DNA from 2 places in the Aeromicrobium sp. Leaf245 genome. Region 1 is predicted to be linked to the other one. Evidence: predicted binding sites of a transcription regulator. Region 1 holds the regulator's gene; the other holds the start of a gene.
The links. The regulator LexA, encoded in region 1, represses DNA repair genes until DNA is damaged. The targets are predictions, from matches to a motif close to TCGAACANNTGTTCGA.
Positions count from the first base shown of each region.

Region 1 (7,664 bases):
TCTCGGCACCGTCGCCGCGGTACGACGTGCCGCCGAGGGCACGGGCCACGAGCTGGGCGCCGTAGCAGATGGCCATCACGGGGACGCCCGACCCGAGCGCCACCCGCACGACGTCGGACTCCGCCTCCACCACGTGGGCCCAGCGGGGCTCGTGCGCCGAGCGCTCCGAGCCGAGGCTGAGGACCAGGTCGACACCGGTCGCCGACCACGGGGAGTCGATCGTGTCGCGGTCGATCCAGGTCAGCTCGGCGCCGTGCTCCCGCAGCCGCTCCGTGACGTAGCCACCGGAGCGGTCGGTGTCATCGGCCAGCACGTGGACCTGCAGAGGGCGGTCCGCCGGCGTCGGGCCCGGGTTGGTGGAGGCGTCGTTCATGCCCCCATGGTGCCGGACGGGCCCGTCACTCGTAGACGGGCACCGCGAGGTCGGAGCCGAGCTGCAGCGCACCGGCGCTCGGCAGCGAGTTCATGCGCATGATGTCGTCGACCGTGTCGCGCACGTCGCCCTCGGGGTTGGCGTCGGCGGCGATCTGCCAGAGCGTCTGCCCCTCCTGCACGGTGACGACCGTGGTGGCGGGAACCGCGCCCGCGTCTGAGGTGGCGACGGTGGAGGAGCCGAGAGCGACGACCGTGACCGCCAGCGCCGCGATCACGGCGAGCAGGAGCACGAGGCGGCCCCGACGGGTCAGCCGGACCGCAGCCGGCTCGGTGGTGCTGCGCGGAGCCGCGGCGATCCCACGGGAGAACGACGGGGCGAAGCGGCTGGTCTCGTAGACGGTGATGGTGCTCATGGTGACCTCCGGGGAAGGGAGAGGAAGGAGTCTTGGTGTGTCGATCGAGCACCTGCCGATGTCATTCGAAGGTCGATGCTCCGGGGGCGGTGGTGCTCCGCGGATCCGACGAACAGATGTTCGATCGAACACGTGTACGACAGTAGGGGAAGGCGCCGACAAAAGCAGCCCCCTTTCGAACAGGAATCCGAACGGACAGCAGGATTGCCCGTCATTCCAGTGAAAGAATCTTCGACACCATGTTCGACTGTGACGCGTCGCACGCGCCTGACGGCGTCCCGAGCGCCGTCGCGGAACCATCGAGCGCGCCGTTCGAACGCGCGACACGCTGTCGAACATGTGTTTGTAAACGTCCGCGCAGAGGTCTAGCGTGGGCATCATGAGCGACGACAGCACCCTCGACCCCTCCGCCGACGCGCCGCGTCGGGGCCGCCCGAAGGGTTCACGCAACTCCGTGCGTGAGCTGCCCGACGGTCCCGTCGACGAGATGACCGGCCTCACCGGCCGGCAGCAGAAGATCCTGCACTTCATGCGCGACCAGATCGAGCAGCGCGGCTACCCGCCCAGCATGCGCGAGATCGGTGGCGCCGTCGGCCTGGCCAGCACCTCCTCGGTCGCCCACCAGCTGCGGGTCCTCGAGCGCCTCGGCTACGTCAAGCGCGACCCGAATCGCCCGCGCGCGATCGAGATCTTCCTGCCCGAGGTGGTCAAGGCGCGGCGCACGCTCAGCTCGGCCGACGACTCCGAGGTCGACGAGACCGGCTTCGGCGACCAGCGCCCCGAGGCCACCTACGTGCCCATGCTCGGTCGCATCGCCGCGGGCGGTCCGATCCTGGCCGAGGAGCAGGTCGAGGAGATCTTCCCGCTCCCCCGCTCCCTCGTCGGCGACGGCACGCTGTTCCTGCTCGAGGTGCGCGGCGACTCCATGGTCGACGCGGCGATCTGCGACGGCGACTACGTGGTCGTCCGCCAGCAGCCGGTCGCCGAGAACGGCGAGATCGTCGCCGCCATGCTCGACGGCGAGGCCACGGTCAAGACGTTCCAGCGCAAGGACGGCCAGATCTGGCTGCTGCCGCACAACGACGACTACTCCCCCATCGACGGCAACCACGCCACGATCCTGGGCAAGGTCACGACGGTGCTGCGCCGCCTCTGACACCCACCGTCAGCGCTCATCACCCACGAGGCCCTCTCCCGTTCACGGGAGAGGGCCTCGTGGTGCGTCGGCGCCCGAGCGGTGCCGGGCGAGCTGTGCTCAGCTGCGGAAGTTGAGCGTGCCCACGCTGTAGGACTTGCCGGCCGTGACCCGCTTGGTCTGCGTGCCCTTGTGGGTGCGACCGATGCCGCGCCACGAGTCACCGTTGACCAGGACCCGGTAGTTGCCCGACTCGAGGCCGCGGATGACGAAGCGGCCCGAGGAGCTCGTGTACGCCGAGCGCATCACGAGCACGCCCTGCGTGGAGTACACCGAGACCAGCATCTCCTTGTTGCTCTTGCCGCCGATCCGCGAGACCTTGCCCGAGATCGTGGCGCCCTTGCGCAGCTTGGAGGTGTTCGACGTGGCGTCGCCGTTGTTGATGGTGACGAGCTTGTAGTCACCGGCGCTCTGCGCCACGCAGGCGTCGCGGTACATCCAGCCCTTGTAGCCGCTCGGCGGCTTCTTGGCCTTGAAGCCGTAGCGGTACGACGTCTCGTACTCGGGGTAGGCGCCGTTGACGGTCTTCCAGCGCTCGCTGCCGCGCTCGCCACCCTTGTGGTAGAGGTAGTTGTCCTTGTAGATGCTGGGGTACCAGGCAGAACAGCCCGTCCGTCGCCCGACCTCGACCCAGTACTTGCCGTTGCGCAGACCCTCGAACTGCTTGAAGCCCGAGGAGTTGGCGTGGCCGGCCGTGATGATCGGGCGGTCCAGGATCTTGGTGCCGGGCACGTACTCGCGGACCGTTGTCCAGGTGTCGTGCGGCTTGATCGACGACGTGTAGGTCGCGTCGGTGTCGAAGCCGAGCGCGTGCTTGCCGGAGTCGAGGTTGGCGGAGATGGCGGCCGACAGGCCGCCGGTGCCGTAGGAGATCAGGTCGTCGTCGCTCGCGGAGTAGGTGTACTTCGTGGCGGCGTTGCAGCTGGCGTACTGGCGCCCGCCCGTCGTGATGACGCCGGCCCGGTTGGTGCCCTCGTGCGAGACGAGGTAGCGCGAGTCGCCGTTCTGGCTCACCGGGAGGAACGTGATGTCGTAGCCGCCGGACCCCGACGTCGTGTCGGCGCCGTACTCGTTGGCACAGAAGGGCACGTCGAGACCGCGCAGGTCCGAGGCGCGCGTCGGCCGGGTGACGGGCGGGGCGATCACACGCACGTCGGTGCCGGTGGACCCGGCCCCGCTGAGCGTGCCGGCGATCCGGCCGAACCGGAAGTCGGCCACGAAGTCGTTGTACTTGGTCACCGAGGCCGCGTGCGCCTCGCTGACGCGCTTGCCGCCGCCGGTGGGCCGTCCGTCGGTGCCGCGCCAGAACCACTCGCGGACCGTGCCGTCGACCCGCGCCCGGATGCTCAGCCGGTAGCCGTAGGACGCGGCGTTGTTGGTGCCGAGCGAGACGGCGCCGAAGTCGTAGGTGCCGTTCGACGCGACGTCGACGGTCTTGAGACGACGCGAGACGAGTCCGCTGACGTTCCAGCTGGTCACCTGCACGTCGGTCACGCGGCTGCCGAGGCCGGGGCCCGACACGGTGCCCTTGAGGTTCCGGCTGGCCTGGGTCCGCTCCAGCGTGATGGTCTTGTCACGCGCCGAGGCACCCGAGGGGTAGACCCGCAGCGTGCGCTCGAAGGTGGTCCCCTGCTGGCCGGGGGCAGAGCCGAGGCCCGTCGGAGCCGTGTTGCCCTCGTCGCCCAGCCAGTAGACGGTGATGTAGCCCGCACTGTTGCCCTTGATGCTGTACGGCCAGTTGACGTACCGGGTCTGGCCCAGGATCGCCGCACGACCGGAGCAGGTCTTCGACCCGTTGCAGCGCGCGTAGATCTTGACCGGACGGTGTCCGGCCGAGTTGGGCGAGCCGACGGCGACGATGTTCGACCGCGCCTCGATTCCGGTCGCGGCCTGGGCGGTGGAGGCGCTCAGCCCGACGAGGGCGCCCGTCGCGACGAGCACGGCAGACAGCAGGACGGCGGTACGACGGAACATCAATTCCCCGAGAACTTCGATGGCAGGACCGCTGCACTGTACCAAGCCCGGGCCTGGTAGCCCGGTTCCGTCGTCAGCCCTTGAAGCGCAGCGTGCCGGCCGAGACGTTCTTGCCCGCCTTGGCCTTCACCGACTTCTTGCCGGAGAACGAGCGGCTGATGCCGCGCCAGGAGTCCGCGTTCACGACGATCTTGTAGGAGCCGCTCGCCAGGCCGCGGATCACGAAGCCACCGCTGCGGCTGCTGTAGGCCGAGCGCAGCACCTTCTTGCCGTCGGTGGAGTACGCGGTCACGAGCATCTCCTTGTTGGACTTGCCGCCCACACGGGTGACCCGCCCGGAGATGGTGCCGCCGCGGGGGTTCGTGACGTCGACCGTCCGGTCGCCCGCACCCACCGTGATCAGCACGTACTTGCCCGCGCCCACGGCCTTGCACACGTCGCGGTACATCCAGCCCTTGTAGCCCTTCGGGGGGTTCCGCTTCACGTAGCCGTAGCGGTAGGACGTGGAGTACTCCGGCACGCTGCCACCCACGGTCTTCCAGCGCTCACTGCCTCGCTCGCCACCCTTGTGGTACAGGTAGTTGTTGGAGTAGATGCTGGGATACCAGGCCGAGCAGCTGGTCCGGCGACCCACCTCCACCCAGTACTTGCCGGGGCGCGCGGCGAACGTCTTGTTGCCGCTGCTGTTGGCGTAGCCCTCGGCCACGATCGGCGACTCAAGGATCTTGCGGCCCACGGAGTACTCGCGCAGCGTGGTCCAGCGGTCGTGGACCGAGCCACCCTTCAGCGTGTTGCCGTTGATCGTGAGGCTGCGCTGGTCCGCCGACGTGCTCACGTCGCCCACCGGGAGCGTCTCGGATCCCGAGGGGAAGCCGAGCAGGTCGGACATGTCCCGCGTGTACTTGATGGCGGCCTGGCAGCTGTCGACGACGTTGCCGTCAGAGATGATCACGGCGCCGCGCAGTGCGCCGGCCGGCTCGAAGTCGACCATGTAGCGGTACCGCACCGCGTCGGGGCGCGGGACGAACGTGACCGAGTAGCGGCCGGCGTCGTCGGTGCGCACGCGCCCGAACTCGTTGGCGCAGTAGGGCACGTCGAGACCGCGCCGGTCCGACGAACGGCTCGGGTAGGACGGCGGCGGGGTGAGCACGCGGACGTCCGCACCCGCCGAGCCGGTGCCCGTGAGGCGCCCGCTGACCGTGCCGTAGGCGAAGTCCGCCTGGAAGTCGCCGGCCTTCTGCACGCGCACGACGGCGGCGTCGCGGATCCAGCCGCCACCGCCGTCGGCAAAGCCGGACCCCGTGGTGCTCCCCAGCCAGAACCACTCGCGCTCGGTGCCGTCGACCACGGCCGAGACGCTCAGGCGGTAGGCCGCACCGGGACTGTTGTTGCGGCCGAGGGCGGAGGAGCCGATGTCGAAGCGCCCGTCGGAGCCGACGGGCGCCGTGCTGACCCGGCTGCTGCGCAGGCCGCTGACGACCCACTTGGAGACCTGCAGGTCCTTGATGCGCGACGACGCGGGACCGCGAACCTGGCCCTGGATCCGACGGCTGTAGATGCGCGGCTCGAGCCAGATCGACTTGCTCTTCTTGGACGCACCCTTGGGGGTCCAGGTGAAGGTCCGCTTGAACGCGTCGATCTTGCCGAGCTCGGTCGGCTGGGCCGCCGCCTTGTTCCAGTAGGCCTTCAGGTAGCCGCTCTTGCCGCCCTTGATCGAGTAGGACGTGGTCTTGACCAGACCGCCCTGCACCAGCGTGGCCGTGCCCGAGCAGGTCTTGGAACCCTTGCAGACCGCGTAGAGGTAGAGGGGGTGGTGACCCGTCGAGTCAGGGCGCTCCACGGCCACGACGTTGGAGCGGACCTCCAGACCGGTGGCGGCCTGGGCCGTCGACGGCACCGCCACGACGAGGGTGGAACTGACGATCAACGCGACAGACGCGGCAAGACGGCGCATGGAGCCCCGAGCCCTTCATACGTGGGGATGACGGCTCAGCGTACCCCGCGCGGACCACGTCCGGGTGCCAACTGGGCGAACGGCCGACGCGTCGTCAGTCGTCGAGCCGACGCAGGGCCCCGAGCACGGCGTCGCGGTCGGTCGTGCGCCACAGCGGAGGCAGCGAGGCGGCGAGGAACGACCCGTAGCGTGCCGTGACGAGTCGGGGGTCGAGCACCGCCACGACGCCCCGGTCGGTGGTGCGCCGGATCAACCGCCCCGACCCCTGTGCCAGCAGCAGTGCGGCATGGCTGGCCGCCACGGTCATGAACCCGTTGCCGCCGCGCTTCTCGACCAGGCGCTGACGGGCGCTCATGAGCGGGTCGTCGGGCCGCGGGAACGGGACCCGGTCGATGATCACGAGCCGGCAGGTGTCGCCCGGCAGGTCGATGCCCTGCCACAGGCTGAGCGTGCCGAACAGGCTGGTGCGCTCCTCCTCGGCGAAGCGCCGCGTCAGCTCGGACAGCTGCGCGTCGCCCTGGCAGAGGATCTCGTGGTCGGGTAGGCGCGTGCGCACTCCCTCGGCTGCGGCCTCGGCCGCACGTCGCGACGAGAACAGCCCCAGTGTCCGTCCGCCTGCGGACTCCAGCAGGGCCGCGATCTCGTCGAGCTGGGCGTCGGTGATGCCGTCGCGACCCGGCGGCGGCAGGTGCTTGGCGACGTAGAGGATGCCCTGGCGGCGGTAGTCGAACGGTGAGCCGACGTCGAGACCGGTCCACACCTCGGTGTCCCCCGGGCGGAGCCCGACGGCCGCGGCGACGGGGTCGAACCCACCGCCGACGGTGAGCGTGGCGCTCGTGAGCACCACCGTCTTCTCCTCGAAGAGCTTGTCGCGCAGGCTGGCCGAGACGTCGACCGGAGCGACGTGAAGCACCGGACCGCGGGTGTCGGAGAGCCACAGCACCTCCGTCTCGCGCAGGCTCGCCATGCGGTCGGCGACGAGACGCACCTCCTCGAGCCCGGCCTTCGCCTGCTGGCGGGAGGCGTCGGCCTCGCCGTCGGACTTCTCTCGCGGGAAGGCGGACAGGCAGGCGCGGGCCATGTCACGGACCCGCGCGAGCGCCTCGGCCAGCTCGTCGTCGAGCGCGTCGATGCGTCCGACGTCGACGCGGGCCAGGGCGGCCGCCAGGGCGTCGGCAGCCTCGTTGAGGTCGTCGGTCTCCCCGTCGGTGTGGGGGCGGGCGCGCCGGGCGGCGCGCTCGATGCCCGCCGGGTCGAGGTCGGACGTGGCGGCCTGCGTGACGCGGGCGGCGAGCTCGTGCGCCTCGTCGACCACCACGGCGTCGTACTCGGGGAGCATCGGCACGCCGTCGATCGCGTCGATGGCCAGGAGCGCGTGGTTGGTGACGACGACGTCGGCGTGCTGGGCGGACTCGCGGGCCAGCTCCGCGAAGCACTCCGCGGCGTGCGGGCAGCGCGTGGCACCCACGCACTCGCGGTGGTTGACACTGACCTGCCGCCAGGCGCGATCGGTGTGCGACGGCGCGGACTCACGGTCGCCGTGCGCACCGTCGCCGCTTCCCGGCTTGCCCGCAAGGTCCTCGGCCCACTCGCGCAGCGCCAGCACCTCTGCGCCGAGGCTTCCCTCGGGCAGGTCGACGAGAGCACCCTGCTCGTCGGGCACGCCCTCGCGCACGCGGTGCAGGCAGGCGTAGTTGGCGCGACCCTTCACGACGGCGTACGACGGCGTGGTGCCCATGGCCTCGCGTGCACC
Region 1 covers NZ_OW824151.1:2,439,013-2,446,676, forward strand. Annotated here, with positions in the region: gene NBW76_RS11945 (type 1 glutamine amidotransferase) at 1-373, opposite strand, end outside; gene NBW76_RS11950 (LysM domain-containing protein) at 399-788, opposite strand; gene lexA (transcriptional repressor LexA) at 1,168-1,944, shown strand; gene NBW76_RS11960 (hypothetical protein) at 2,044-3,957, opposite strand; gene NBW76_RS11965 (carboxypeptidase-like regulatory domain-containing protein) at 4,031-5,884, opposite strand; gene NBW76_RS11970 (ATP-dependent DNA helicase) at 6,006-7,664, opposite strand, start outside.

Region 2 (7,664 bases), 1.4 Mb from region 1:
GCGCCACCTGCCGCTGCACCAGCACCACCCGCACGCCGAGCTGGCGGCGCGCGCCTACGAGGCGGCCTACCTGCAGGGTCGGCACTTCGACTACGCCCGCCTGCTGTGGGCCAACCAGGCGCAGCTGGAGCGGCTCGACCTGCTCCGCTACGCCGACGAGATCGGCCTGGACCTCGAGCGCTTCGAGGCCGACCTCGACTCCGACCCGGTGCGCCGACGTGTGCGCGAGGACGAGGACGACGCCGACCTCATGGACGTGTCCGGGACGCCGACGTTCTTCATCGGCACCGCCCGGCACGGCGGCCAGTGGGACGCGCCCACGCTCATCGCCGCCCTCGACGCCAGCCGGGGCCGCTGAGTCCGTGCCCGCACGTGCGGGCACAGAAAAGCCCGGTCGCCGTCGTGACGGTGACCGGGCTTCGCCGGATGCTCAGCGAGCAAGGATCACTTGAAGGCGTCCTTGACGTTCTCGCCGGCGTTCTTGACCGAGCCGGACGCCTGGTCCTTCTTGCCCTCGGCCTCGAGGTCCTTGTTGTCGGTGGCCTTGCCGACGTTCTCCTTGACCTCGCCGGCGACCTTCTCAGCGGTGTTCTTGGCCTTGTCGATGAAGCTCATGATGATCCTCCTGGATCGGTGGGTGACACTTCGACGGTACGACGGCTGGAAGTCGCTGCAACTCCAACGAGCGCTGCCCGATGAACGTTCAGTGACTTCTCAGTGACACGCGTTTACTTCTTGAAGGCGTCCTTGACGTCCTCGCCCACGTTCTTGATCGAGCCCTTGGTCTGGTCCTTCTTGCCCTCGGCCTCGAGGTCCTTGTTGTCGGTCGCCTTGCCGACGGCCTCCTTGACCTCGCCGGTGACCTTCTCCGCGGTGTTCTTGGCCTTGTCGATGAAGCTCATGGAACTCTCCTTCTCGGGTGGGGGAACGGGGTGGCTTACGTTGTAAACCTTACGCCGTAAGCCTGCGGCCCACAAGACGAGTGTCGTGCGACCTCGGTCACGAACGGGGGCGCGCTCGCGACCCGGTCGGCGAGCAGGTCAGTCGGCGAGACGCGAGGCGATGCCGTCGAGCATCTCCTGCAGGGCGCGGTCGAACTCCTCGGCGTAGCGGTCGGCCGCCAGGCCGGCAGCCAGCCGGTGGATCGTCGGGTACGTCGCCTCGTCCACGGCGCCGGAGGGGTCGAGGATCTCCAGGGGCGTCTCGGCCTGCGCCACCGCCTCCTGCTCGTCCTCGTCACGGGTGGGGGTGAGCCCACCGGGCACGGGCTCCGCGGCGTCGGCACCTGCGGAGAAAGACCCGTCGCCGTCCCGCGGGTCTCGCAGCGTCCGCGCCCCCGTCTCCATGAGCAGGTAGCCCAGCAGGAAGCTGTTGAACGACCGGTAGGCGAACACCACCTGGTCGTCGTCGAAGCCCTCCGCCTGCAGCGCCTCGAGCACCGACTCGATCCAGGTCAGGGACCGCAGCGGCGGGTTGATCCACGGCGCCTCCGACGGTCGCGTGGCCACGATCGGGAAGGCGTGCGGGTGCGCCATCGCGTAGCGGCGGACGCCGCGCGCGAGCCGCTCCAGGTAGTCGCGCCAGCCGTTCTCGGCCACCCGCAGCACCTCGGGATCGGCGTCCAGCTCGGCCACCACCAGGTCGACGACCGCGTCGAGCAGGTCGTCACGCGTGCCGACGTGCTTGTAGAGGCTCATCGCCTCGACGCCCAGACGCTTGGCGATCCCCCGCATCGAGGCCGACCCGATGCCCTCGTCGTCGATCAGCCGCAGGGCGGCCTCGGCGATCTTGCGGCGCGTCAGCGTGCCGCGTCGGGAGGTCGTGGAGGGCATGGGGGGATCGTGCCACGGAGGAGCAGGGCCAACGACCCGGAGTGCCGGCGCCGAAGGACTCGAGGGTTTCGGACCTTCGTCACGCATTCGAACATGTGCTTGTTTCCTGCCTGATACTACCTCTACAATGGGGGTAGGCCAGCAGGAGGAAGCATGAGCGTCGCCGCACTCGACACCCACCCGGTGCCGTCGTGCGTGCACGGACTCCACGCCCTGCTCGACACGGTCCCCACCGAGGCGTGGGACGGCCTGGACCCCGCCGAGGTCCGACGACTCCTGGCTGAGATCAGTCGCGCCGAAGCTCGGTTGTCGGCCCACAAGATGGCCGCCGCACGTGTGCTGGAGAAGGCTCGCAGGGCCGCTGCGAACGGTGACGGACCGCGACCGGGGACGGGCACCTCTACCGGGGCAACGATCTCGATCGACTTCGGTGGTGACCGCAGTGGCGCCGACGCGTTGGTGAACACCGCCGAACGGATCGAGGAGCAGACCACCCTCACCGAAGCCGCCCTCGCGGCAGGCGAGATCACGATGAAGCAGGCCGACATCCTCTCCCGCGCCCTCGCGAAGCTGCCCGAGGACGTCACCAGCGAGCAACGCCTGATGTGTGAGAAGACCCTGCTCAAGGACGCGCAGAAGCTCACCCTCAAGGACCTGCGCCGCAGGGCCGCCCGGATCACCGAGACCTACCGCAAGACCGTCGACGAGGTCGACGCCGACGAGGACGAGATCCTGCGTCGCCGCGAAGAGGAAGCCCGCAAGAAGACCAGCTTCTCGATGTGGGACAACAATGACGGCACCGTCACCGGACGCTTCACCCTCCCCGAAGCACAGGGCGCCATGCTCAAGACCGCCCTCGACGCGCTCGCAGCCCCGCACCAGAAGGTCGGGACCGTCAACGCCGCCACCGGCGAGCACGACGAGGTGGGGTTCGGCCAGTCCTACCCGCAGCGCCTCGGCCACGCCTTCGCCACGTTGATCGAGCACATCCCGGCTGATTCCCTGCCGTCCAACGGTGGCGTCTCCGCCGTCGTGACGGTCAACCTCGACCTCGACACCCTCATGGGCGGCGTCAAGGCCGCCGGGCTGTCGGACGGCACCCGCATCAGCGCCGGCGAAGCGCGCCGGCTCGCCTGCTCGGCACAGATCGTCCCCATGGTCCTCAACGGAACGCCACTCCCGCTCGACCTCGGCTCCGCCAACCGGTACTTCAACCGCAGCTCACGCCGGGCGATGGAGAAGCGCGACATGGGATGCACGACACCCGGATGCGACCGTGACGCCAGGTGGACCGAGGCTCACCGCCTGAATCCGTACGCGATCTCCAAGACCACCGACATCAGGGACGGCGCACTTCTCTGTCCGTTCCACCACCACCGAGCACACGACCAGGGCTGGATCGGACGCATCAACCCCGACGACGGACACGTCGAGTGGAAGCTCCCCGGCTCCGACACCTGGCAACGCAACCAACGCTGGCGACCCTGAACCCTCACGCCCACGACACCCCGACCTCTTGGTGGGGGGTGCTCGTGCTGCCCGCGCATCGCTGAGCTGCCCAGAGTGGTCTCGATACGCGGTTCCGAGCTCCTCCGTCGCCGGAACCGCTACTCGACCACCGGGCGTGAGCCGCGCTCGACCACCGAGGCCGACGTCGCTGGTCGAGCAGGACGGGCGAGCGTGCGAGGCCCGTCCGTATCGAGACCACTCACCGACGGTCTCGACACGCAGGGCGGCTACCGCTGGACCGCCCAGGAGTGGTCTCGATACACCTCCCCTCGCTGGCGCTCGTGGAGGCACTCGACCACCGAGTGCCGGCCCGGCCGGCCCTAGACTCGCGGCGACGAAGGGAGTGCCCATGTCGGGCGGGGACTTCAAGGACATGTTCGCCGCCGCCGTGCGCGGCGACGTCGAGCTGGTCCGCTTCCACCTGGAGCGGGGCGTCGACCCCGACTACGTGCACCCCGAGCTGCAGTCGACCGCGCTGGTGACCAGCATCCTGGCCGGTCAGGATGCGGTGGCTCGAGAGCTGCTCGGCCACGGAGCCGACCCGACGCTGGTCTCCGAGCTGGACGAGACCACACCGGTCGCGGCGGCCCGGGCTGCGGGCCTGACCGCGCTCGAGGCCCACCTCGTCGAGCTCGGCGCACGCCCGGCAGCGGGTGCACCTCCGGCAGGGCCCGCTCCTCGTGGGCGGGGCGACCGACGGGCGGCGTGGTGGCCCGCGTGGCTCAGTAATTCTTCTCGTGCACCAGACGCAGACCGGTGAGGGTCAGCCACGGGTCGCGTGACGTGATCGTCGTGCAGTGGTCGAGCACCACGTCGGCGTAGGCGCCGGTCGCGATGACCGCCACGTCGTCGGGGTCGGCCTCCAACGACTCGATGATCCGGTCGACCATCCCGTCGACCAGGCCCGCGAACCCGTAGACCGCGCCCGACTGCACGGCCTCGACGGTGTTCTTGCCGATGACGTCGCGGGGGACGGCCAGCTCGACCGCCCGCAGCTGGGCGCCGCGACGAGCCAGCGCCTCGAGCGACAGCTCGACGGCCGGCGCGATCGCCCCGCCCAGGTACCGGTTCCGGTCGTCGACCACGTCGAAGATCGTGGCCGTGCCGTTCATGTCGACCACGATCGCCGGCCCGCCGTACACCTCGGCCGCGGCGAGCGCGTTGACGATGCGGTCGGCACCCACCTCGCGCGGGTTGTCGGTGTGGATCGGGATGCCGGTCTTCACGCCCGGCCCGACGATCGAGACCGGGAGTCCGCCGTAGTACCGCTCCAGCATCGCCTTCAGCTCGACCTGGATCGACGGCACGGTGCAGCACATGGCCACCGCCTGGACGTCGGCCAGACCCGCTGCGCGCACGAAGCCGTGGGCGAGCAGGTGCCACTCGTCGGCCGTGCGCTGCGTCTGCGACGAGACGGTCCAGTGCTCGACGAGCTTCTCGCCCTCGAACGCGCCGATGACCGACTGGCTGTTGCCGACGTCGAGCGTCAGGAGGGTCACGGCGCCACCGTCGCCGCCCCCGGCCCGGCACCCCCGCCGGCCGCCACGAGCGGGTTCTCCACGACGTCGCCGCGGGTCAGCCCCGACCCGGGCAGGGCCTCGGCCGGGTCGGACCCGGTGCCGATGATGCGGTTCTCGGAGTCCACGAACACGACGCTCGGCTGGTGCTCGCGTGCCTCGGCGTCGTCCATCTGGCCGTAGCCGATGAGGATCACCAGGTCGCCGGGATGCACGAGGCGAGCGGCGGCACCGTTGATGCCGATGACGCCCGAGCCGCGCTCGCCGGCGATCGTGTAGGTCTGGATGCGGGCGCCGTTGTCGATGTCGACGATGTGCACGAGCTCGCCCGGCAGCAGGTTCGCCGCGTCGAGCAGGTCGGCGTCGACCGTCACGGAGCCGACGTAGTGCAGGTCGGCCTGCGTGACAGTGGCGCGGTGGATCTTCGAGGTCATCATCGTGCGGAGCATGGTCAGGGTCCCTTCCGGAGCACCACGGGTGAGTTGTCGAGCAGGCGCGTGGTGCCGACCCTGGCTGCCACCAGGATCCGCGCCTCCCCCTCGTAGGAGTCGTCGACGTCGCCGAGCAACAGGTCGGTCACGACCAGGTAGTCCACCTCGACGCCGTCGGCGGCGTCGAGCACCTCGCGCGCGGCCTTCAGCACGGCGTCGCGTCCGACGACGCCCTCGTCGGCGGCGGCTCGCAGCGCGACGGAGAGGGCGAGCGCCTGCTCGTGCTGGATCGGCGTCAGGTAGGTGTTGCGCGAGCTGAGCGCCAGGCCGTCGGCCTCGCGGACGATCGGGTGGCCCACGACCTCGACGTCGAGCGCCAGGTCGCGCACCATGCGGCGGATCAGCGCCAGCTGCTGGAAGTCCTTCTCGCCGAAGACGGCGACGTCGGGGCGCACGAGGGCGAACAGCTTCGCGACCACGGTGAGCACGCCGCGGAAGTGCGTGGGGCGGGCGGCGCCCTCGAGCACCTGCCCGAGCGGGCCCGGGTCGACGGTCACGGCCCCGTCCAGGCCGCCGGGGTACATCTCGTCGACGTCGGGCGCGAACACGACGTCGACGCCCTCGCGCTCGCAGACGACCAGGTCGGCGTCGAAGGTGCGCGGGTAGGCGTCGAGGTCCTCGCCCGGCCCGAACTGGGTGGGGTTGACGAAGATCGAGACCACGAGCGTGTCGCCGAGCGGGCGTGCGTGCCGCATGAGGCGCGCGTGGCCGTCGTGCAGCGCACCCATGGTGGGCACGAACGCCGTGCGGTCGGCCCCCGCGAGGGCCGCACGCAGCTCGGCCCGGGTACGGGCGACGACGGGGGTCATGTCAGGCCCGTCCGTGCGCGTGCTGCCGCTCGTCGGCCGATCCCGACCCGTGGAGCCCCGACCCGCGAAGCACCGACTCGTCGAGGGCGGACTCCACGACCGCCGCGGTGGCGGCGTCGAGCCGACCGTCGGCCGCGGCGCGCTCGGTGGTGGCGTGGGCCATGGCGACGTAGGCGTCGCGGGTGGAGGCGGGCTCGGTGGCGAGAGCGTCGACGTGGGCCCGCACGGTGGTGACGTCGCCGCGGGCGATGGGGCCGGTCAGCGCGGCGTCGCCGAGGTCGAGGGCGTTCTCGAGGGCCGCCTCGAGCAGCGGGCGCAGGATCTGCGAGGCCTCGGCCCCGGCACCGATGCCGTGGAGCAGCTCGCGGGCCTGGGCGACGAGCGTGACGAGGTGGTTGGCGCCGTGGCTGAGCGCCGCGTGGTAGCGGACCCGGTCGGCGTCGTCGATCCACACCGGGGTGCCGCCGAGCGTGACGGCGAGGTCCTCGGCGACCTCGCGCTCGGCGTCGCCGGCCGTGAGGCCCATGGCGCACGAGCGACCCAGGTCGACCGACGAGCCGGTGAACGTCATGGCCGGGTGCAGGGCCACCGGGCGCGCGCCGACGCGCGCCGCGGACCGGAGGGCGTCCAGGCCGTGCCGCCCGCTCGTGTGCACGACCACCTGGCCGGGACGCAGCACCGTCGAGAGCTCCTCGGACACGGCCACGAGGGCGTCGTCGGGGACGGCGAGCACCAGCACGTCGCTGCGCGCGGCGACCTCGGCCGGCGACAGCACCGGCACGTCGGGCACGAGAGTGCGGGCGCGCAGGGCGGAGGCGTCGGAGCGGGCGCTGATGCCCACGACGTCGCGGCCGGCGGCGCGCAGTCGGGCGGCCAGGACGGAGCCGACCCGGCCGGCGCCGACGACGCCGTAGGTGGTGCGCTCGCGCGCAGCATCGTCCGTGGTGCGCTCACGCGCGGTGCCGTCGATCGAGCGCTCACGCGCAGGGTCGTGCTGACGTGGATGCGTCATGGGGAGTGCCTCTCGTTCCAGTCCCGCGAACGGGTACCAGACTGCTGACACCCTCAGTCTACGACCGTCCTCCGGCGGCGCACAGTGGCACGGAGGTGGCGAGGGTCACAGCGTGAGCCGGTGGCTCCGCAGGCCCTCGAGGTGCAGGCCCTCGGGCCCGTCGACGGTCAGCGTCAGCACCAGCTCGCAGCGCCGGGTGGCGGGGGCCGGGAACCGCAGCCGCCAGCCCGAGCCCGGGTAGCTGCGGACGGTGCCCGCCCGCGACGTGAAGGCGGCGGCGTCGTCGGTCCGCTCGACCTCGCCGGCTGCCGTGTCGCGGCCCGTGAGCATGCGTGCCGTGAGCGACGCGGCGGCCACGTCGGCGTGGGGGAACCAGGCCCGCACGTCGACCACGAGCTCGTCGGCTCCGGCCAGGACCTCGCGCACGGTCGTGCGAAGCCGCACCTGCTCGGCGGTGGCCAGGTAGGTCACGGGGTCGAGATCGTCGTCGAGGC
Region 2 covers NZ_OW824151.1:1,006,148-1,013,811, reverse strand. Annotated here, with positions in the region: gene nhaA (Na+/H+ antiporter NhaA) at 1-358, shown strand, start outside; gene NBW76_RS05050 (CsbD family protein) at 445-615, opposite strand; gene NBW76_RS05045 (CsbD family protein) at 729-902, opposite strand; gene NBW76_RS05040 (TetR/AcrR family transcriptional regulator) at 1,041-1,832, opposite strand; gene NBW76_RS05035 (HNH endonuclease signature motif containing protein) at 1,986-3,320, shown strand; gene NBW76_RS05030 (ankyrin repeat domain-containing protein) at 3,691-4,101, shown strand; gene NBW76_RS05025 (type III pantothenate kinase) at 4,064-4,840, opposite strand; gene panD (aspartate 1-decarboxylase) at 4,837-5,307, opposite strand; gene panC (pantoate--beta-alanine ligase) at 5,310-6,158, opposite strand; gene NBW76_RS05010 (Rossmann-like and DUF2520 domain-containing protein) at 6,160-7,170, opposite strand; gene NBW76_RS05005 (glycosyltransferase) at 7,276-7,664, opposite strand, start outside.
Region 2: the regulator LexA is predicted to act here: its motif matches at 1,920-1,935, upstream of NBW76_RS05035 (HNH endonuclease signature motif containing protein).